One region of the Sinorhizobium sp. 22678 genome, then DNA from elsewhere that is predicted to be linked to it. Evidence: predicted binding sites of a transcription regulator. Region 1 holds the regulator's gene; each other region holds the start of a gene.
The links. Region 1 encodes LexA, which represses DNA repair genes until DNA is damaged. Its sites were predicted from a motif close to TGTTCNNNNTGTGTTCNG; they were not measured.
Positions count from the first base shown of each region.

Region 1 (5,683 bases):
AGAGAAAAATGGCGCATCTAATCGGTGGCATCGCCCCTTGGCTCGGGCTGGACAACCACATCTTCGGAACGAACGATCCGGACATTATCTTCGGAGACCCGTTCACGACCGGCAATAGCCTGGGAGTCTCCGAAATCGGCGGCTTCCTGTCTTCGGGGCAGGGTGGCCGCGACAGCCTTGACGGCCTTGGGGGCAACGACACGCTCTTCGGCGACGCTTGGACGATCTCCAATCAGGGGCGTGGTGGCGACGACCAGCTCGACGGCGGCGCCGGCGACGACACGCTGTACGGCGATGCCTTCCAGATCGATGCGATTGATTCCGCTATCGTCGCCGGAGGGAATGATCGTCTCTCTGGCGGCAAAGGCAACGATACACTCTATGGCGATGGCTACGATTGCCTCAGCGGACGTGGTGGAGACGACTGGCTCGACGGCGGCGCCGGAGACGATACTCTCTCGGGCGACGCTTTCTCCCTGGGCGATTTTTTCGTTGGCGGGAACGATCGCCTCCAGGGCGGAGAGGGCCATGACAAGCTCTACGGCGATGGCCTCGACCAGGGCGTCGTGGAATCCGGCATTGGCGGCAACGACCACCTGTATGGTGGTTCGGGCAATGACTTTCTCGTTGGAGACGTTCTTTTCTCACGTGGCGGCAGTGGCGGCGACGACCTGCTCGACGGAGGCAAAGGCAATGATGTCCTGTATGGCGATGCAGAGGTCGGCGTGGACACCGCGGGTGGGAACGACCTCTTGATCGGCGGCACCGGTAACGATCAGCTCTGGGGTGATGGTCGACTGACCGCAGCCTTCGCGGTCGAGACCGGTGCCGATCAGTTCCTGTTTTCACGAAACAGTGGTCGGGATGAGATCTTCGACTTCGAATTGGACAAGGACGTCATCCAAATCGCTGGCTATGGCTACGACGACTTCGCTGATTTTTTGCCCAACATCGGCAACGATGCCGACGGGAACGCTGTCCTGCAGTTGAATGGCACGGTCGATCAGGTCACTCTGATCGGCATCCACGCTGCCGACCTCAGCGCTGCCAACTTCGTCTTTGCGGGCGCGGATTTCGCCTTCGTCTGACGCAGGTAAGATTTGTCGGTAACAAAGCTGAATAGGGGTGGTTTTTTGGAGGCCTCGCCCGGAATTGAACCGGGGTACAAGGATTTGCAGTCCTCTGCGTCACCACTCCGCCACGAGGCCTCTACGATTTGCGATTTTTCAAATCGTGGCGCGGATTTAGAATGATTGCCCGCAATCCGCAAGAGGGTACATTTGGAATAGGGTCTTTTTTATTCTGTATAATATGGCTTCGGTTCTGTGGAGGCGTGGCCATAGCGCCCCAAGGCGCAATGCCCCCACTTCTAACGCTTTGAAATTGCGTACTTCCGTGGGAAACGCCTGCACACCTGGTCGGGAGGCTAGTGGTACCGCCGGATGAGGCCGACAAGCCTGCCTTGGATCTTGACCCGATCCGGACCGAATATCCGTGTCTCGTAAGCCGGATTGGCGGCTTCGAGCGCAATAGAGGCGCCCTTGCGACGGAAACGCTTCAGAGTTGCTTCCTCGTCGTCGATCAGGGCGACGACGATATCCCCGGGGGTGGCAGTGCTTCCGTTCCGGATGATCACCGTATCGCCATCGAGGATGCCGGCCTCGATCATCGAATCACCCTTGATCTCGAGAGCGTAGTGCTCGCCGCTGCCGATCATTTCGACCGGTACGGAAATATCGTGCATGTTGTTCTGGATTGCGGAAATCGGCACGCCGGCGGCAATGCGGCCCATGACCGGGACAGCGACCGACGCGATCTCGGCCGGGGGCGCCGGTTTCGGTGCGGGGGGCGGGGCCGCAGGCTTGCCCAGACTGCCTTCGATCACGCTCGGCGAAAAGCCGCGGCGGACCTGCGAAACACCGGCATAGGCCTCCGGCAGCTTGATGACTTCGAGGGCTCGAGCGCGATTCGGTAGCCGGCGAATGAACCCGCGCTCTTCGAGTGCGGTGATCAGACGATGGATGCCCGATTTGGAGGCAAGGTCCAGGGCATCTTTCATCTCGTCGAAGGACGGCGGAACCCCGGATTCCTTCATTCGTTCATGAATGAACAGAAGCAATTCCTGTTGCTTGCGGGTTAGCATGGCGTCACTCCAGAATCGCGAAACAAATCAAGAACAGAACCTATCTGTTCCATATGTGTTCCGCAAGTGCCTAAAATTCCGTGAATACCGCTTGCTGCTGAATGCCTGTCCGCTTCCGATCCGGCGTGTCGTTGGCGATCGCTCGGAATGTCGGGGCAGGGGGCGATACGCTCTCGCATGTTTGGCTTACAGCGGCCGCCCCAGTCGCTCGCCTATGCCATGCTAATAGGCAAGCCGCAGTCCGCCCGGCGTAAGAACGTCGAATTCAGGCTCGGGATAGGGCCCGTACCACTGGGTATAGGTCGTGTTGGTCGAGCCTGTGCTGGCGCACCCCGAAAGGGCGAAGAGGGAAAAAATTACGGCTGCCACCAAAGATTTAACAGGCATGTTTTTCTCCACTCGCGGGAGTTGCCCAGACCTCGAACGGGTCAGACTAAAACTTTCTCTCAAATCAGCTTTTTTGGCAAGCGCAGCCGAGCCTCGGCATCGACCGAGCCCTGGCAGCCTGACGTCCGGCATCGGTCGAAGTTGCCCCAGGTAAGTTCTGTCACCTAGGTCTCCGGGCTGGACAAAAGATGGGAATGGTGGAGTCGAAGGGAGTCGAACCCTCGACCTCCGCAGTGCGATTGCGGCGCTCTCCCAACTGAGCTACGACCCCACTGGTCACCCATTGTATAAGATTTTTCGGCCCCGCGCGCCAGTGCATTCCGTTTGCCGGCTTCACCCTTGCCGCCCGGTAGGGCACGCTGCAATTCACCCACCCGAATATCGCCCCTTCGCGATGGAGTCCCAAGCAGCTTCTTCCGCTCCGGCAGGTGACGCAAAGCGTCGGAAGGGCAGGGCGGCCACGAGCCTTGCGGCTGGGGAAGACGGCCATCAGTGACGAGAAGCTGGGAATTCCGGCGTGCCCGGATCAATTCTGAAATGGCGGAAGAGGTGGGATTCGAACCCACGGTACGCTTTCACGCACGCCGGTTTTCAAGACCGGTGCCTTAAACCGCTCGGCCACTCTTCCAGGTGATTGCGGAGCTTCGTGAAATTCGTTTCCGAGTTCTCGATGGACCGGCGATCGCTACCGGGTTTGCTGCCCATTCACCAACGGCTGGCTTTTTAGCAGCTTTGATCACAGCGTCAACTTGCTCCGGAGCATTTGCTTGCATTCGAGGCGTGCCGCGCCGCATACGCCGTGGCACGGTTGTGGGCCATCGTCACGGGCGCCGTCCGCTGTCCGGCGCTGCAGGCGGTCTTTCGTCGCCTGCCCGGGCGACGTAGGCCGCGACATCCGGACTTCTGCCGTCCAGGAGCGCCGCTCCGGCAAGCAGATAAACGGCAATCGCCAACATCGACAGGAGCATTATGCCTAAGGGGAGGCCGGTTGCCGCCCGTCGCTCCGGCGGCCCATAATCGTATCTGTCGTCCATTGCGATATCCTCTCGGACTTGGGCCGGAGCACGGGCACCACGCCAACCGGGGACGGAGCCTCAGAGTTGCACCGACGGGAAGCTTCGGCCAGCTCTGAGGCCGCCGCACCCCGCGGCCGACGAGCCGCGCGGGTGCTTATTGCGATATGTATCGGCAGGGAAACCCGGCAACGGGTTTCGGACCTTTGGCGCGCTCTATCGGACCATGGTCCAGCGACTCATTTACGCTTCATAAACCATAGCGAGCGTTTTTTAGCCTCCGTTCGTCCTCCGGTTCGCAATTTCGCCTTGTTGTTGTCATGATTGTTCGACTGTTCCGTTTCGGGACGGCGAAATTCTCGCGGGGGGAACTACTGCACGATTGCGACGATCGTTGCGCGTTCGGTCGGATGCGCGAGCGCTGCAGGAGCGGATTTCGGGTGCGGCTTTGCGAATGATCTTGTGGGACAGATGACATCCAATAACGGTGCGGCATATCTTGTGAGGGGGCTCCGTCTCGCAGCGGTTCCGTTGCTTTGCGCGGTGCTTGCGGCCTGCGGGTCGACGTCGAGCGTCAAGAAGACCAAGTCGCGGAGCAAGGAATACTTCGCCGAGTCCGTCTATGGCGTCAAAGCCAGCCCCAGAGTCGCTACCGGAAACAACATTCCCAAGGGCGGTGGCCGCTACCAGGTAGGCAAACCCTATCAGGTCAAAGGCAGGTGGTATCAGCCGAAGGAGGATTTCGGCTACAACAAGAGCGGGATGGCCTCCTGGTACGGGTCTGCCTTCCATGGCCGGCTGACGGCCAATGGCGAAGTCTATGACAAGCATCACCTTTCGGCCGCTCACCCGACCTTTCCGCTGCCGAGCTATGCGCGCGTGACCAACCTGGAGAACGGCACGTCCGTCATCGTGCGTGTCAATGATCGCGGCCCCTATGAGTACGGCCGGATCATCGACGTCTCTTCGAAAACCGCCGACCTGCTGGACATCAAGCGCAAGGGAAGCGCCAATGTTCGCGTTCAATATGTCGGTCGTGCGCCGCTCGAAGGCAATGACATGCCCTACCTCATGGCTTCGTACGTCAGGAAGGGCGACCGTGGCCCGAGCGTGATGCCGGAAGGGCAGATCGCCTCAGGCGTGATGGTGGCTTCCAACGAGCCGCTGCGCGACATGGTTCCGAATCTCCGCGCCGTTCCGGTTCCGAACAGATCGACGCTCGATGCCGGCGTACCGGTGAACGCGCTGGCAAAGCCGGCCCAGGCCTCGGCGGCACCAAGCGCCTTCGGCGAATTCGTCGTTCTGCCGCAGATCGGCCCCATGCCTACGTCGCGCCCGCAATTGATCCCGCTGCCGGATGGCAGCATGGCCTATGCTGCGGCCTATGTCGAAGTTCGCGTCAGCGACAAGCCTTCGCCCTTCGAGGCGATCATGGTCGATCGCAATCCGCTGACCCCCGATTCCATTCTCGCCTATGCGAAGCGCCAGTACCGAAACGCCGACTCGCGCTGACGCCGGTTGAAGAGGGCTTTTCGCGCTGATATGCCCATGCAGAACCGGAGTTTCTCATGCGCATGAAGTGGCTTGCGGTCGTAGGTTTCCTCGCGGCCATCGTTTCGGGACCAGCGGTCGCACAGACGCCCGCCTTCGACACCAAAGCGAAGCAGATATATCTCGTCGATGCCGAGACGGGCACAGTGCTCTTTTCACGCGACGAGGATGCACCCGTCCCGCCTGCCTCGCTCGCCAAACTCATGGCGATGGAGGTGGTTTTCGAAGCCCTGGATAAGGGCGACCTGACGTCCGAGACGAGTTTCGAGGTTTCTGAACATGCGTGGCGTACAGGCGGGGCCCCCTCCGGCACTGCAACGATGTTCGCCGCGATCAAATCCAGGATCCGCGTTGCGGATCTCATCCAGGGCGCAACGGTGCAACTCGCCAACGATGCGTGCATTGTCCTGGCTGAGGGAATTGCTGGCAGCGAGGCTGCTTTTGCCGAACTGATGACCAAGCGGGCCCGCGAGCTAGGGCTGCCGGTCGCCACATTCAGGAATGCCACGGGGCTGCCGCATCCGGAAAACAAGATCACGATGCGCGAACTCGTCGCCCTTACGCGGCACCTGTACGAGGCGCACCCGAA
Region 1 is NZ_JBQEMS010000010.1:7,894-13,576, reverse strand. Features, by position in the region: gene ACTJKL_RS16245 (calcium-binding protein) at 9-1,088, shown strand; tRNA gene ACTJKL_RS16240 (tRNA-Cys) at 1,135-1,208, opposite strand; gene lexA (transcriptional repressor LexA) at 1,427-2,143, opposite strand; gene ACTJKL_RS16230 (hypothetical protein) at 2,366-2,530, opposite strand; tRNA gene ACTJKL_RS16225 (tRNA-Ala) at 2,726-2,801, opposite strand; tRNA gene ACTJKL_RS16220 (tRNA-Ser) at 3,069-3,158, opposite strand; gene ACTJKL_RS16215 (hypothetical protein) at 3,352-3,564, opposite strand; gene ACTJKL_RS16210 (septal ring lytic transglycosylase RlpA family protein) at 4,015-5,055, shown strand; gene ACTJKL_RS16205 (D-alanyl-D-alanine carboxypeptidase family protein) at 5,112-5,683, shown strand, end outside.

Region 2 (5,683 bases), on a different contig from region 1:
TTCACCGGGCTCCTTCATAAGCTTCAGCATTTCATTCGTGCCGCCCGGCTGGCGGGCAATGTCGACGTAATCCGCGCCGGCCTCCTCCAGCGCGAGGCGCACGAATTCACCGCGGCCGGGAATACCATCCCAGTAATAGAGCTTGTATGGCATGAAAGGTCCCCTTCTTTGCCAGCATTCATCTTTGTTCGCCGGAGTCTATTCTGAGCACGATTGAAGGAAACATACAGCCGCGCAATTCGTTCCGGTTCGGCAGGGAACGGAACATCCTGCGCCGAGGAGAAAACCAATGAAAATCGAAGAGCTCATGTTCGCCGAAAGCGGCGGCGTACCGAACAACCCGCGCCTGCCGGTCCTGGTCTATCGTCAAGCGGTCGACGTTACGGAAAATGGAGCCACACAGATAGAGGAACGCTTCCGGGCCAATGGTTGGCGCGGCCTGTGGCGCAACGGCGTCTTTGCCCATCACCATTACCATTGCGGTGCGCACGAGGTTCTCGGGATCGCGGAAGGCCGGGCACGGCTGCTGATCGGAGGGCCGGAGGGACAGGAGGTCGAGGTCGCAGCCGGCGACGTCATCCTCCTCCCGGCAGGTACGGGCCACCGCCGGAACGAGGCGAGCATGGATTTCCTGGTCGTCGGCGGCTATCCGCCGGGTCAGGATGCCGAGATCCAGAGCGGCGCCGCAACCGCGGATGACCGTAAGGCAATCGCCTTGGTGCCGCTGCCGAGCCTGGACCCCATTCTCGGCGCAGAAGGACCTGCGGTCACCGTGTGGCAGTCCGCCATGCATGCGGGGGACGGTCTCGGCGAAGCACAGGGCCACTGATCACGCGCCGCAGTCGTCAGCGCAGCCAGACCGGGAGGTCGGCGGCGGTGCGGCAGCCCGCTGCCCGCTCTTTCAGTCCCAGTTTTTCCCAGGCGAATTTCTGGGCAGCGATCTGTGCCATTTCCTTGGTCTCGTAGATGTCCGGCAGGACGTATGCCTTACGGCCACACGACAGGAGCGCCCTGTGGCTCAGCAGATCGTAGTGAAGCTCGAGGTATTCTTCGGAATGCATGGGACCCTCCCAGGTGGCGATAAGGAAAACGGCAGCCGTCGCGGGAAGTTCCATGCTGCCCGCCGATTGCTGCGACGGTCAACGCTGCCGACGGAACATAGACGTCGCTTTCGAGTTGATGACGCTTACGGGAGTTCAGTCATGAGCACGAACAAACATGGAGAACCGCGCCCGGGGGCTGATGCGCGCCCGCTCGACCCACCGAGCGTCGACGAGCCGATCGACGCATGGGGGCGAGATCGGAAGAGCGCGCCGGGGGTCGGGAACCAACTCGACGAACTACGCGAGCGCATCGCCCGGCTACAATCCGAAATCGACGCCATCGCGACCGAGACCCACACGGCCGTTGGCACGGTGCCCGGAGGCGACAGGCTCGAAACAGCAAAAGACGTGGTCGCCGAAAAGCGCGGCGAGATCAAGCGACTGACCGCGCGTCTCGAAGAGATCGAGCAGACACTTGGCGGTAACGCCTAGTTTTCCGGACCTAAAATACGGTCATCCATACGCCGCGCCAGAAAAGCGAATCCGGGTCATCGAGGCGCTCGCAATCGTCGGTCGAAGGCTTCCGGATCTTTGCAGGCGCCGGCTCGATGCCGGTAAAAGGAGGCACAGGGCGCCCTTCGCGTTCCGTCGCGGGTTCCGGTTTTTTGATCGTAAGCATCGCGAGATCCTTTCCGCCGTAAAGGCATTCCGGCCTCAAGTGCTCCTTCCGCTTCTCCTCCGAGATCCGTCTTCGGGTCAGTCCCGGTTAATGAATTTACAGAAGCGGCTGGGTTGCCCGTCGTCAGTCATGTCCTGATGGAGGAAGGCCAGGTTCTCGTCGTCGAAGATCTTGAAGAATTCGTCCCAGGAAATTTTCTCCAGCGTGTCTTCCGGTTTGCCGAAATCAACGCGAAGCAGACCACCACCCCCTTCGGTCGCGCCCTTCACGCGCGCCGGCTGCCCCTTGCGGGCTTCTATCCAATTGCGGATCGTGTCGTGGTCGATCGTAGTCATCGCAGCGGTCATCGGAAACTCCATCAACTGGTATGCCGGCGGCGCCTCCGTATCCGAAGCGCCATCCTCAGCGGCAGCGAACGCGGTGTGCGCTCAACGCGCCCCAGCTGTGTAAATCGATCGCTGCGCTTATTGTTCCGCCTCAGCGCCGCGTGCGGTCGCTTGGCTCCGCGGCGGTTGCCTCGTCGTCGTGCGGTTCCCAGCCGAATATGCTGCGCCCGCCGAAACGCGCGGAGTCCCTGAATTCGCCCGCGACGATCTCCTTGAGGTCGGGCCCCGTGACGTAGCGCTCCAGCCGGCGCGATTGCTCGTCGAGCCGCTTCAGAGCCGCAAGCTCTTCCTCGCGCCCGAGCCGGCCCTTGCTGACCGCGGACTTCATGATCCTGATCGTCTCGTCGTAGACTTTCACCGGCACGGGGAACGGATGGCGGTCCTTGCCGCCATGGGCGAGCGAAAAGCGGGCAGGGTCCGAGAACCTGCAAGGCGTCCCGTGGACCACCTCCGCGACCATTGCCAGCGCCTTGACCGTCCGCGCGCCCACGCCCGGCACCAGCAGCAGGTCCTTGAAATCCGCCGGACCACGGTCGGCGGCGGCGGCGAAGTTGCCGTGCAGGCGCCGGAGATTGACGTCGCTTTCGCGTACATCGTGATGGGCAGGCATGAAGAGATGCGGCAGCATCGGCTGTGCCGGCGAGGCCAGAGGAGCCCCCCGAGACTCGATCCGGGCGACCTCGCGCAAGAGCCCGTCGGGCCCGAATGACTGGAGGAGATCGAGCTGCGCGGTCCTCGAGGCGGCGGCGCGGCGGTCGGCCAGATTGACGATCTCGCCCTGTTCTCTGCCTTCGATCGCGCTATGCGGCGCGTCGACGAAGCTTGTCAGGCCCTCCGAGAGCCAGTGATAGCGCCTCGCCTGCCGGAGGTCGCCGTTCATGCCCTGCTGGACGACCACCCACCTGGCATCGTCCGTGACGACGAAACCGTGCAAGTACAGATCGAAGCCGTCCTGAACGGCCGCACTGTCGACCTTGGCGACGAGGCGGCTCGCTTCTGCCAATGCGCCGCCATCGAAACCGACACGATTGCCGATCGACATGAGTTCGCCCGGAGTTTTGCGGGAGTGCTGGCCGCGGCCGCCGCAGACATGGATGCCCAGCTCGCCGGAAAGCGGGGTGAGACCGCGTTTCAACGCACCGATGACGCTCGTGGTGATACCGGAGGAATGCCAGTCCATGCCCATGACGGCACCGAAGGACTGAAACCAGAACGGATGCGCAAGCCGCTTTAGAAACTCGTCGCGTCCATAGTGATGAACCACCGCTTCGGTGACCAGCGCGCCGAGGCGCGTCATACGGTCGCCGAGCCATCGCGGCACGCGGCCGCCATGCAGCGGGAGATCCGCATTGCCTGCTCTTTGAGCCATAGTGTTTCCGTTCTGCGTCCCGACCGACAGGGCGCGTCGCCATCAGGCGCCGCGCCGACCCACTTAACATAGTGGAAATTGGAGCACGAAGCGAAAAACGCAGGCACGAGGACGCGCCGCGCACGAAGACAACCTTGAGAACGAGGGCGAACCCAAGCCCTCGGAGGACTACGCCGCGGATCGAAGGCAATCCGCCAGCCGGAGGCGATGGGAGCACCGCAGTGCGAGCGGTTAAGCCTTCGCACTGCGGCCCGCCTCCTCCGGCGGCCGCCTTCGATCACGACCCTCGATAATGCCGTCGCCTGCCCTAGCCGACAAACATCTGGCGCAACCGAGCAAACAGGCCTGGCTGTTTCTCGACAAGCATTGCGCGGATGTGGCGGGCGGCCGTCGATGCGCTGACCGTCGCGCCGAAATGGCAATAGCAGATGACCTTATGTAATTGCTCGTCGCTCAGCTCGAAAAACCGCCTCGCTTCGCCGTAGCTGTCGTTCTCCATCCCGGCGGTCCGGAAGACCGGATCCTCGAAGGCGACGGAGATCGGCGAACCGTCGCCGCGCATGGCCGCGCGGACTCTCGCCGGCTGATACTCTGTTTCGTGCAGCGTCGAAAGGCGTCTGTGAGGATCACGTTCCAGGAGTTCCGCCCAACGCTCAAGGCGCTCCTTGCGCGATAACGTCCGTCGCGGCAGGTCCTGCTTGACCTCGGCGACGCCCTGTAACTGCTCGATTGCTTGGTGCTTCATTGCGACCTCCTACTCTTACGATAGTTGGTCCCCCAATTTCCACCTCGTAGGCCTTATCAGCGTGACTCCAACCGGTCGGGAAGTCCAATCACGAAAATAGATCATGCCAAATTTGGCGCATGGCGTCGCACGCGGCGGCGCTCGTCACCCCTTGACGGCGCCGGACGTCAACCCCGCGACGATCTTGCGCTGGAAGATCAGGACGAGAACGAGCAGCGGCAGCGTCACCGTGACCGACGCGGCCATGATCTGGCCGAACGGATATTCATAGCGGCTGCTACCCGTCAGAAGGCCGATCGCGACCGGAACCGTCCGGTTCTCGTCGGTCAGGATGAAGGTGAGCGCGAAGAGGAATTCGTTCCATGCGAGGATGAACGACAGCAGACCGGTGCTGGCAATCGCAGGCCCCATCAGAGGCAGCAGCACATGGGTGAGAATGCGCAGGCGCGAACAGCCGTCGATGAGCGCCGCCTCCTCCAATTCGTTCGGCAGGTCACGGATGAAGCTCGTCAGGATCCATGTCGTAAAGGGCAAAGTGAGAATGAGATAGGAAACGATCAGCGCCGACGGCCGATTGTAGAGCCCGAGCCATCCGATCACCTCGAACATTCCCGAAAGCACCACCACTTGCGGGAAGACCGAGATCATAAGAACGGCGATCAGAACGATGCGGCCCGGAGGAAAATGCAGGCGGCCGAGCGCGTAAGCTGCGAGAATGCCGATGACGAGGGAGATCGCCGTGCTGACAAGCGCGACCACGCCGGAATTGACGAGCGCGCCCATGAATACCGGATTGTCGAACAATTGCCTGTAGTTGCTGAAATCGAGCGCCGGCAGCAGAGTGAACTGGTAAAGCGCCTGCCCCGTCTTGGTCGAAGAGACGATCGCCCAGTAATAGGGAAACAGCATGTAGACGAGGACGGCCGCCACGCCGGCATAGAGTCCGGCCGTCTTGACGCGGCGCAAGGTCCGGTACGTCGCGTTCGAATAGCGTCTCGTCATGGCTGCGCTCACCGTCATCGATACCCCCTCAGCCCGTCGCCCGATCGAGGCGCAAAAGCCCGACGATGACGATGGCGATCAGCCCGATGATCATGAACACCCAGGTGGAAGCAGCGGCTCCAAGGCCGAGGTCCTGAAAGCTGATGAGCTGGTCGCGCGCATAGATCGACATCGTCATCGTGTTTTCGTTGTTGGCCGCAAGCACGTAGCTCAGATCGAACATGCGGAGCGCGTCGAGCGCGCGGAAGAGTATCGCGACGCCGATCGCCGGCGTCGCGAGCGGCAAGGTTATGGACCAGAAGCGTTTCCAGTGCGGCACGCCGGAAACGTCCGCTGCCTCGTAGATTTCCTCGGGGATCAGTTGCAGGCCGGCAAGAATGAGGAGCACCATGAAGGGCGTCGTCACCCAGACGTCGATGAAGATCACCGTCCCGAGGATCAGCGAAGGATCGGCTGTCC
Region 2 is NZ_JBQEMS010000006.1:247,687-253,369, forward strand. Features, by position in the region: gene ACTJKL_RS11910 (glutathione S-transferase) at 1-153, opposite strand, end outside; gene ACTJKL_RS11915 (cupin domain-containing protein) at 290-829, shown strand; gene ACTJKL_RS11920 (hypothetical protein) at 846-1,061, opposite strand; gene ACTJKL_RS11925 (hypothetical protein) at 1,203-1,535, shown strand; gene ACTJKL_RS11930 (hypothetical protein) at 1,800-2,069, opposite strand; gene ACTJKL_RS11935 (DUF763 domain-containing protein) at 2,200-3,477, opposite strand; gene ACTJKL_RS11940 (hypothetical protein) at 3,785-4,222, opposite strand; gene ACTJKL_RS11945 (carbohydrate ABC transporter permease) at 4,367-5,242, opposite strand; gene ACTJKL_RS11950 (carbohydrate ABC transporter permease) at 5,253-5,683, opposite strand, start outside.
Region 2: the regulator LexA is predicted to act here: its motif matches at 3,557-3,574, upstream of ACTJKL_RS11935 (DUF763 domain-containing protein).

Region 3 (5,683 bases), on a different contig from region 1:
ACCTCCGCATCGCCCGGAGGGCAACGCAACGCTTCCATCGCCATTTCCACCTGACTGTCGAGGTCCCAGAGGTTCTGGCTGTCGATGACGTCCTGGAGCTTGGCGCCCTCTTCCGCGGTTTCGTCGGAATAGTTCATCATCAGCTCGTTGTAGCGGTCGAGGATCGCCTTCTTGGCAGCCACCCCTTCCATCACGTTCTCGAGCACGTTCTTCTGAGGATCGAGTTGCGGCTCCTGTGCGAGATAGCCGACCCTCGCACCTTCGGCGACCCAGGCCTCACCGGTATATTCGGTATCAAGGCCGGCCATGATCCGGAGCACGGTCGACTTACCGGCCCCGTTCGGGCCGAGAATGCCGATCTTCGCCTCCGGATAGAAGGAGAGATGGATGTTCTCGAGGACCTTCTTGTTACCGTAGGCCTTGTTCAGCCCGGCCATGTGATAGATGAATTGACGTGCCATAAAGGAAATGCTCCGCATCGGAAGGGAATTTTGCCCGCTATGTAGGCGAATTATGGTGGCGGGGCAACGCCAAAGGCCCTTGCCCCCACGCTCCCCCGCCGCCTCCTCAATGCGAATTGCGGTCCGGATCAGCCCCGCCCGGCAGCGTCTGCGACCCCCTTCGCGCATTTGAATTCCGTCGGCCCCGCCGCCTGGATCAAATCCGCCAGCTCGGCTTTGCCCGAGAGGTCGCCCGAGAGCCCGATCGTCAGCCCGGTAATCACGTCGCGGCCGTTCACCGACTGGCAACGCATGCGCACCCGGTCTCCGGCCCCCGCCCCGAAAGCCTGGTCGAAGGCCTGCTTGATCTGTTTTTCGTCGAGTTCCCTGCCGATCCCGCCGGCGAAGAGCGCACGCACTGCCGACCGGTTGAGCTCGTCCAGAAGCCGAAGCTGCAGCGCGAAGTAGTCCTCGGCGTTTGCCGTCTGGCAGGTACCGTTGCGCAGCCATTGGTGCCGGTCCAGACCGGACTTGACGCCTGGCATGGCGACGAGCAGGCGCTTGGCCGTCTCATCCCCCATGGCGACTTCCGGCAGTTCCAGCCAATCGCCCTTGCGGTCGCGCGCTTTCAGATCCGCCTCCACGCCGCAATAGCTCTTCTTGAGCGGCCATAGTCCATGAAGCGAGAAATTCGTGGCGTCGAAGCGCTCCGCGGTCTGATCGACGCATTCCTTGCGATCGGGCCGGGTCTCGCAGAATCCCGGCTGCCAACTCACGGCGAGGACATATTCCGTCCTTCCCGCGCCGGTTTCGCCCTCGCTCGCCTCACTCTCCTGAGCCGCAGCGAGGGGCGCATTCGCCAAACCCAGCGCCAGCGCCGCCAACCTGATCAGATGCATCATCGCCCTTGTCTTCATTGCCCCAAACCCTCTAAAGGAAACAAAACAGGAACAAATAACGCCATATACGGGAAAATTGCAACCCTGAATCGCATCTGCGGATTCGTTGTGATCTCATGCGCAACGAGCAACAAGCTGCGGTTGCCTTTCCCACCCAAATCGATTTGATATCCGCACGGCATCCGCAAGTGGGGAGAGCGCATGGCATGTTCGGGCAGGTGAGGACACATCGAAGCCCGACCGGCGCGACGCTCGGCTGGCGCCATCTCGGCGCCGCGGGCGAACCGCAAGGCATTCTCGTCATCAGCCACGGCCTTGCCGAGCATTCCGGCCGTTATGCCCGCTTTGCCGAAGCCATGGCCGGCCAAGGTTTCCACGTCTACGCCCATGACCACCGCGGCCACGGCACGAGCTGTGCCCCCGATGCATCTCCCGCCATGTTCGCGCAGCGGGACGGCGCGGCCAAGGTCGTCGCGGATCTCCGCGCGCTCCGCGATATGGCGGCGGCCAGCCATCCCGGCCTGCCGGTCGTGCTGTTCGGCCATTCGATGGGCGGCCTGATCGCGCTTAACGCCGCCGAAACCGATCCGGAACTCTACGACGCGCTTGCTGTGTGGAACTCCAATTTCCGGCCCGGCCTTGCCGGGCGCGGCGGCCAGTTGCTGCTGGCGATCGAGAAGATGCTGAAGGGTTCGGACGTGCCAAGTCCGCTCGTGACGAAACTCACCTTCGGTGCCTGGAGCACCAGCATCGCCGACCGGCAGACCGATTGCGATTGGCTCTCGCGCGATAAGAGCGAGGTTGCCAAATATCTCGAAGATCCGCTCTGTGGTTTCGACCCGACCGTATCGCTGTGGCTCGACGTATTCGCCTTCGCCTTTGCCGGCGCCCGCTCCGACCGGCTGTCGCGGCTGCCCTCCAGCCTGCCGGTTCACCTCGCCGGCGGCAGCGCCGATCCTTCCACCCTCAACGGAGAGGCCGTTCGCTGGCTGGGCAACCGCATGAAAGCGCGGGGCATGACGGATGTCACGATCGTAATTCACGAGGGCATGCGCCACGAAACGCTGAACGAGATTGGACGGGAAAAAGCGATGACGGAGTTCGCCGCCTGGTGCCTGAAGGCAGTCGGGGGAAAGCGGCACCGTCCATGAGCGAGCTCTCCCTTTCCAAGGCGGCAATCGACCACAACCGGATCTCCTACGGCCTGACGCTGATGGTCCTTTCGGTGTTGCTGTCTCCGCTGATCGACATCTTCTCGAAGCTCGCCATAGCGACGGTCCCCTCGGCCGAGATCACGGCGGCCCGCTTCCTGCTGCAGATCGTCTTCATCCTGCCGATCGTCCTTCTGCGCGGCACGCTGTTTGATCTCACCTGGCGCAAGAGTGCGCTGCATGCGCTGCGCGGCGGCCTTTTGGTGGTGACCATGCTTTCCTTCATCACCACGCTGAAGGTCATGGAGGTGGCCGATGCCATCGCCATCTTCTTCGTGGAACCGATCATCCTCACCATTCTCGGCAGCATTTTCCTCAAGGAGACGATCGGCTGGCGCCGTTACACCGCCTGCGCTGTCGGCTTCCTCGGTTCGCTGCTCGTCATCCAGCCGAGCATGCAGGAAGTTGGTTGGGTCGCGCTTCTGCCGATCGTCGCCGCCTTCGGTCTCGCCGTTTTCCTGCTCGTGACGCGCATGGTCGCGCAGAACGAGGATCCCTGGTCGATGCAGTTCCATGCCGGCATCTGGGGAGGCCTCTTCTGTCTCGCGCTGCTCTGGTTCGGCGAGGGCAGCGGATCGAGCGTCTTCGATCCGGTCTGGCCGGACGGGCGCGCCTGGTACTTTCTGTTGGGAGTCGGCGTCACCGCGACGATCTCCGGCGTGCTCGGCGTCTATGCCTATCGGGCGGCGCCGGCCTCGGTGCTCGCGCCGCTGCAATATCTCGAGATCGTCTCGGCGACGATTTTCGGCTGGCTCGTCTTCGGCGATCTGCCGGACGCGCTGAAATGGCTGGGTATCGCGATCATCATCGGCTCAGGACTTTATATCATCTGGCGCGAGCGACAGGTGCAGAAGACGGCGGGTATCGCGCCGGTGTCGCCGGCGATCTGACAGCGGCGAAACAGGACAGTATTTGGGAGGTGCACATGAAAACGGGCGGACAACTGGTGGTGGAGGCGCTTGCCGCAAACGGGGTGAAGCGCATCTCTTGCGTACCGGGAGAAAGCTATCTGGCGGTGCTCGATGCGCTTTACGACGCCGACATCGAGGTCGTGGTCTGCCGGCAGGAGGGCGGGGCCGCAATGATGGCGGACGCCTGGGGCCGGCTGACGGGCGAGCCCGGCATCTGCATGGTCACCCGCGGCCCCGGCGCGACCAATGCCTCCGCCGGCCTCCACGTGGCCCGGCAGGATTCGGTTCCGATGATCGTCTTCATCGGCCAGGTGCAGCGCGACGCCCGCGAGCGGGAGGCTTTTCAGGAAATCGAGTATCGCCGGGCCTTTACCGAAGTCGCAAAATGGGTCGGCGAAATCGACGATCCGGCGCGCATCCCGGAATTCGTGACGCGCGCCTTCGCCGTCGCGACGTCCGGCCGTCCCGGCCCCGTGGTCCTGACCTTGCCGGAAGACATGCTGACACTGAGCGCCGAAGCACCGGCCGCACGCGCTTACCGGCCGGTGGAAAGCCACCCCGGCCCAGGCCAGATCTCCCAGCTTGCAGAGCTTCTCTCCACCGCGAAAAGGCCGATCGCCATTCTCGGCGGTACCCGCTGGTCCGCCGAGTCCGTAGCCGGATTCCAGAGCTTCGCCGAGCGTTGGCAGCTGCCTGTCGGCTGCTCCTTCCGCCGCCAGATGCTTTTCGACCACCTGCATCCGAACTATGCGGGCGATGTCGGCATCGGCATCAATCCGTCGCTGGCAGGCGAGATCCGGGATGCCGACCTCGTCCTCCTCGTCGGCGGGCGGTTCTCGGAGATGCCTTCCTCCGGCTACACGCTGATCGACGTCCCCTACCCCAGGCAGACTCTGGTGCATGTCCATCCGGATCCGGGCGAACTCGGCCGGGTCTACCGTCCGGACCTCGCAATTGCCGCGAGCCCGCGCGACTTCGTCGCGGCGCTCTCTAGCCTGACGCCTGCGGCCGAGCCCCATTGGTCCGCCCGCACCGGGGAAATGCATGCGGCCTACCTCAAATGGTCGACGCCGCCGGAAAAGGGACCGGGCGACGTGCAGATGGGCCCGATCGTGAACTGGCTGGAGGCGAATACGGGGCCGGAGACGATCTTCACCAACGGTGCAGGCAACTACGCCACCTGGCTCCATCGCTTCCACCGTTTCCGGCGTTACGGGACGCAGGCTGCTCCCGCTTCCGGTTCGATGGGCTACGGCCTGCCGGCCGCAGTCGCGGCCAAGCATCTGCATCCCGACCGCGAGGTGGTCTGCTTTGCCGGGGACGGCTGTTTCCTCATGCACGGCCAGGAGTTCGCGACCGCCGTCCGCTACGAACTCCCCATCATCGTGCTCGTCGTCAACAACGGTATCTACGGTACGATCCGCATGCATCAGGAGCGCGATTATCCCGGCCGCGTCAGCGCGACGGATCTGACGAACCCGGATTTCGCAGCGCTCGCCCGCGCCTATGGCGGCCACGGCGAAACGGTGGCGAGGACGGAAGAATTTGCAGGCGCCTTCCTGCGGGCGCGTGAGAGCGGCAAGCCGGCTATCATCGAGATCAAGCTCGATCCGGAAGCGATCACGCCGACGCGGACGCTGAGCGAAATCCGGAACGGGTGAGTGCATTTGGTGGCCCGGCTGCAGCCGGGCCCGCCTCAGCCCCGAATGTGCAGCGTCTGCTGATAGACTGCGGTGGAGCGGGCGCCGGAGCGGCAATAGCCGAGCATCGGTCGCTGGAATTCGTCCAGTGCGTCGACCATGCTCTTGACCGCGTCCGCGGTCACGCCCATCGGGCCAACCGGGATATAAGTGATCTCCAGCCCGAGTTCCTGGGCACGTGCCGCGATGGCGTCGAAGGTCGGCTGATCGGGGGCCTCGAAATCCGGGCGATGACAGACGATGGACTTGAAGCCGAGCGCCTTGATCTCGTCTAGGTCGTCGACGGTGATCTGGCCCGAAACCGAGTACTCATCGTTGATCTGGCGAATGTCCATGTGGCGTCCCTCAAGAAAAGCGTTGCCCTGATTTAGGCCCGGCGCCGGGCGGCGTCAATCGAGAAGGCGTCATCGGGAGACAGTGAAAGCCAGGCGATATTCACGCGATTGACCGGGCTGAAGAGGACCAAGCTCCCCGTTTGCGGCAAGTTCCGGCCGCTTTGCCAGGCGATGCGAGGCCGGTTCG
Region 3 is NZ_JBQEMS010000001.1:256,728-262,410, forward strand. Features, by position in the region: gene ettA (energy-dependent translational throttle protein EttA) at 1-461, opposite strand, end outside; gene ACTJKL_RS01415 (ribonuclease T2) at 590-1,357, opposite strand; gene ACTJKL_RS01420 (alpha/beta fold hydrolase) at 1,546-2,490, shown strand; gene ACTJKL_RS01425 (DMT family transporter) at 2,487-3,440, shown strand; gene ACTJKL_RS01430 (thiamine pyrophosphate-binding protein) at 3,476-5,122, shown strand; gene ACTJKL_RS01435 (protein tyrosine phosphatase family protein) at 5,158-5,496, opposite strand; gene ACTJKL_RS01440 (DUF4432 family protein) at 5,566-5,683, opposite strand, start outside.
Region 3: the regulator LexA is predicted to act here: its motif matches at 1,376-1,393, upstream of ACTJKL_RS01415 (ribonuclease T2).

Region 4 (5,683 bases), on a different contig from region 1:
CGGCGCTTACCTCAAACGCACCAACTCGACTCGGCGATGCTGGTACAACCACCATAGCAGGACATCGTCCGGATTGGGAGTTTCGGTCTGTTCGGCCCGTCCCAATGTGCGGTTGCCGAGGCTGACGGTGTGGACGACCGCGGGAGTACAGGATAATGCGTCTCGGGAATTCGGCGCGGTCCGTCGAGCACTTCCCTTTTTCTCCAATAGGAACCCCTGCGAAGCGCCGCCAAGAGGACAGCCAGTGCGATGACGATCACGCATTGCTGAACTCTACCGCCACATGGTGCGCATGCGGGCTGCGACATCGATACGGATCTGCTTTGCGCTACGCTCGGAGGTATTGGGGCTGGCGACGGGCCAGGTTGCACTCTCGAAGAACTGAAGCAATGTCGCGGGAATAAAGCGTGTGCGGCTCGCGTAGACATGGCGGTCACCCTGCGCGTGCTGACCGCCGGTGAAGAAGCGTTGCGGCACCATCAGCGTCAAACTGTCCTTAGCGCGCGTCATGCCGACATAGAGAAGCCGCCGCTCCTCCTCCAGCTCATGGCTCGTACCAGTGGCCAGGTCTGACGGAATGCAGCCGTCGACGACGTTGAGCATGAAGACGGAGCGCCATTCCTGCCCCTTGGCCGAATGGATGGTCGACAGGATAAGATAGTCCTCGTCGAGCAGCGGTACGCCGGCCTGGTCGCTCGTCGCGTCCGGCGGATCGAGCGTCAGCTCGGTGAGGAAGCGCTCGCGGCTCTGATAGCCTGCGGCGATCTGCTCGAGTTGCACGAGGTCGGCCCGGCGCGTTTCGGCATCCTCGTGTATTCGTTCGAGATGCGGTTCGTACCATATCCGCGCCATCTCGATTTCCGTCGGCCATGCGGGTTTGCGCAGGGCATGCAGGAGTTCGACGAGGGACAGCCAGTCCGAGCCGCTCTTCGGCGGAGCTGGGATTTCGCCAAGCGCCATCAATGGCTCGGGGTCGGCTGCGATCGTATCCAGGATCTTGCCCGCGGTCTGCGGGCCGATGCCCGGCAGCATCTGCAGGAGCCGGAAGCCTGCGACGCGGTCACGGGGGTTCTGTGCAAAGCGCAGCACAGCCAGCATGTCCTTCACGTGAGCGCTGTCGAGGAACTTCAGGCCTCCGAACTTTACGAAGGGAATGTTGTGGCGGGTCAGTTCCACCTCGAGGGGGCCGCTGTGGCTCGAGGTGCGGAACAGTACGGCCTGCTGTTTCAGAAGCATCCCGGATTCACGATTGGCAAGCACCTGCTCGACGATGCAGTTCGCCTGATCGGCCTCGTCTTTCACTGTCAGCAGCTTAGGACGTTCAGCCGACTCGCGATCCGTCCAGAGGTTTTTGGTGAACCGTTCCCGCGCCAGATCGATAACCCCGTTGGCGGCAGCGAGGATCGGCTGGGTCGAACGGTAGTTGCGGTCGAGCGTGACGATCTCGGCCGCCGGCGAGAATTGCTTCGGAAAGTCGAGGATGTTGCGGACAGTCGCCGCCCGGAACGAGTAGATCGACTGCGCGTCGTCGCCGACGACCGTCAGGCCGCGCCCGCCGGGCTTCAGAGCCAACAGCACCGAAGACTGGAGTTTGTTGGTATCCTGATATTCGTCGACGAGGACATAGTCGAACCGTTTGCCGATTTCGTCGGCCACGGAGGGCTCGCTAACCATCTGCGCCCAATAGAGAAGCAGGTCGTCGTAGTCGAGGACGTTCTGCGCCTGCTTGGCCTCGACGTAGCCGGCAAACAGCTCCTTCAACTGCTGTTCCCAGCCGGACACCCACGGGTACCAAGTGCGGAGCACTTCAGTCAGCGGCATTTCCGCATTCACGGCCCGCGAATAGATCGCCAGACACGTGCCCTTGGTCGGAAATCGGCTTTCCATCTTCGAGAAGCCGAGCTCGTGCCGCATCAGGTTCATCAAATCGGCGCTGTCCTCGCGGTCGTGAATAGTGAACTCCGCATTCAGTCCGATCTGTTCGGCATAGATTCTCAGCAGCCGTGCGCCGATACCGTGAAAGGTGCCCGCCCATGACAGGGCGTCCTTCATCATTCCGGAATTGGGGCCGAGCACCTGTGCGCAGATACGCTCGACGCGGCGCGACATCTCAGCCGCGGCCCTTCGCGAGAAGGTCATCAGGAGAATGCGGCGCGGATCGGCCCCGTTGACGATCAGGTGTGCAACGCGATGGGCCAAGGTGTTGGTCTTTCCGGAGCCCGCGCCCGCAATGATCAACAGCGGGCCCGCTTGGGCGCCTTCTTTTGCTCCGATGCCATATTCGACTGCGCAGCGCTGCCTCTCGTTCAGTTTCTCAAGATGGGCCGCCGTCGCCATTCACTTTACCTCGATGATGTCTTTGATGTCCGGCCGCGGCCTCTAGAACGGAGAGGGAACATACAAGCCCGAGAGGCCGTTGGAAAGTGGGGACGTTCCGGTTTCAAAGATGGCACGATGTATCGCCTGCGCAGATCCAGGCTATGACGACGTGTGGCGGCGCACTTCATGCCAAGCAGTACCTCCGCACCCAATGCAAGAGCCGGACGATCACTGACCGCTCGGACATTGCCGCTTGTAATCAATTGGCCGGCGCGGACCTTTGTCAGCCGGTCGATGCGGCGGTGAAAACCGCCAGTTGAGCGTCGAAAGCACGCTTGTATGCGGGCCGCACTTTGCCGCGGGCGACATAGGCGGAGAGGTTCGGATATTCGTCAAGGATGACCGATCCTTCCAATCTGCGCAGCACCGTCACCATTAGGAGGTCACCGGCGCTGAAAGCGCCGTCGAGCCAGTCGGCGTTGCCAAGTCGGCGGGAAAGTTCGCCCAGCCGCGTTCGGATGCGTTCGTCTATGAAGGGCAGGCGCTGCTCGTACCAGGTCTCGTCGCCTTCGAGGTACTCGGCGACCTCGCGATCAACGATCGGCGGCTCCACCGTGTTGAGCGCGGCAAACATCCATGTGATCGCGCGCGCGCGGGCATTCGCATCGTCCGGCAGCAGGCCCGCATGGCGCTCAGCGATATGGAACACGATCGCCCCCGACTCGAATAAAGCGAGATCGCCTTCTTCATAGGTCGGAATCTGCCCGAATGGATGAAGCGCGAGATGCGCGGGTTCCTTCATCGCCTTGAACGAAAGAAGACGAACGTCGTAAGGCTTGCCCACTTCTTCGAGCGCCCAGCGAACGCGCATGTCACGCGCCATACCCTGGCCGGCATCGGGCGACCGCTCAAAGGCGGTAATGGTAATAGTCATGCTGCTCTCCATCGCTTGTCCGTCTTGAAGACGACCGGCTGAACGCGATTCCGACACCCCATGCGCGAGATAATCCTCGCGGCCGATTCAAATACAGCACGATGGTGCGTTCCTGCCGCTGCTAAGCGGAAGAGGCTTCCTGGCAGCTTCCGCCCCAAAGCGTCATAGGAGTTCCGAGACCCGCTGGCGCAGAAATGCTGCCGTCCGCTCGGAAGCAGTCTGCCGATCTTGCCAGTCGTCCTTGACCTTGCCCAGATAGGCCTCACGCGCGTAGATCAGCATATCAGCTTCCTCGTCCGGCATCTGGCTTGCTGCCCATGTCGCTGCAGCATCCTTGGTGATGAAGTCACCGGTGGCCGATGTACGCCACATGCGCGCAAGGGTTAGCAACACGTTCCGCTCGTCCCCCTGTAAACTGTCGCCCAATGAGGGGAGTGCATCGCGCATTGCGCGGCGAATTTGTTCCGGCGGAAGCGGGGCAGAAGCTCCTTTGCATCGGGGCCGAACAGTGGAACGGCCTCTTGTCGCGCCCGGGCCAGCACAAGCGTGTTTTCCGGGTCGGACACAGGTAGGGGGAGACCTCCGCATTCAAAGGTGTCCCGCAGCCATTCGCCATAGATGAATTCAGCCCGAGCAGGAAAATTCGGTGCGGCGATATCTGCCCGCAGAAACACCATCAGTTCGATGCAGCGGGGCGCCCCGACCAGACGGGGATGGCGGCCGGACATTCGCAGCAAAGCCGCCAGAAGAACGCGACGCTGTTCGTCAGCCATGGGGCAGTCGACGATCGCGAGGAGGTCGACGTCACTCTGCGGTCGCAAGCCACCCGAAACTGCCGATCCATGCAGATAAACCGCAAGGAGCGCGTCTCGAAGGATGCTGCGGATGGTTTCTGTCGCTGCCAGTGCCTCGTCAATCTGTTGTCTGTCCGCTCGCATGGCTCGGCTCGATTTGCATGAGTACTACCAGGAGAAAGTGCGTACCGGCTTCCCGTGCGGAAATGCGCAGTTTCAGAGTGTTAGAGCGTTTCACTGGTCCAATGAACAGTGAAACGCGCTAGAATATTGCAACGAGCGTATCAAGCTCTTGAACCGATACAAGGCAGCTTTTAGTGCGAGCGGACCTTCAGGCAGCGCTCGACTGGCCCGGGTCGCCATCTCGCAGCCACCGGACGTCACCTGGGGAAAGCGCAATTGAGAAAGCGTCGAGGCTGTGGTTGAGCTCGGAAAGCGAGCGCGGGCCGATCAGCGGGATGACACGGCCCTTCTGCGCCAGAACATAGGCGAGCGCTATTTGAATCGGGTCCTTGCCGAGCTTGCGCCCGAGTGCGATCGCCCGGTCCCGCCGAGCGAAGTTGCTTTCGGAATACCAGGAGCGGGCAAGTTCCGAATCGTCCCGCTTGCCGCGGCCCGCGCGGTCGGTGAAGAAGCCGCGCGCCTGGCTCGACCAAGCGAGATTGGTGACGCCTTTCTCCTCCAGCCAGTGCATCCAGGCGTCGTCCGAAGACGAAATGCAGCCGGCCCAGACCGGCTCGACCATCTCGGCCAGTGAGAAATTGTTGGAAAGCACGCTCGGTTTCGTCTTGCCGGTACGCTCGGCATAGGCGATTGCCTCATCGAAGCGTTCGCGCGTCCAGTTCGAGCCGCCGAAGGGACCTCGGATCCGTTCGGCCTTCACCTCCGCGTCCATGGCGTCGACGAACTCGCCCACGGGGATGTCCGGACTGTCGCGGTGCATGAAATAGATGTCGACATAATCGGTGCCCATGCGCTCGAGACTGGTTGTCAGTTGCTTGCCGATCACGTCCGGATAGCAGAGCGGACTGTGCGCACCCTTGGCGATGACGACCGTTTCCTGGCGCACACCGCGGCTGCGCATCCACTCGCCGACGAGCCGGTCCTGCAGGCCATTGCCGTAGAGAAACGCAGTATCGACCAGGTTGCCGCCCGCCTCGAAAAAGGCGTCGAGTACCATGGCAGCGGATGAGAAGGTCGAAAACTCCATGAGGCCGAGCGCAGCAAGCGATATCTCCTTCTGCAGGCCGTCGATGCGGCCGCTCCGCACATGGCTGGTCTTGCGGGAAAGCTTGTCGCCGCGCACCGTTCGGGTCCGCACGGTGTGTTTCTCGCCTTCGTATTCCAGGCCGATCGCCGCACGCCACTTGTCCATGACACGCAGATTCCCGAGTGTGTCGGCCCGGCTCATGCCCGGATAGGCAAATTCCGTGCGACCTGCGCGGATCGCGTCGCCGGCGGCCTCGACCTCGAAGCTGTAGAGATGGCGTGGCTCGGCGACCGGGACTTCCTCCTGGCGGCCGTCGGCGTGGATTACGCGGATGATGTTGGTGCCTCCCCGCTTACCGCCGGCGAACCAGAAGTGACCGACCTCGATGCGGCCATTCGTGCCGAGGATCCGCAGCACGTTTTCCTG
Region 4 is NZ_JBQEMS010000007.1:259,476-265,158, forward strand. Features, by position in the region: gene ACTJKL_RS13495 (ATP-dependent helicase) at 274-2,337, opposite strand; gene ACTJKL_RS13500 (glutathione S-transferase family protein) at 2,603-3,253, opposite strand; partial or broken gene ACTJKL_RS13505 (aminoglycoside adenylyltransferase family protein) at 3,416-4,191, opposite strand; gene ACTJKL_RS13510 (aldo/keto reductase) at 4,379-5,683, opposite strand, start outside.
Region 4: the regulator LexA is predicted to act here: its motif matches at 2,381-2,398, upstream of ACTJKL_RS13495 (ATP-dependent helicase).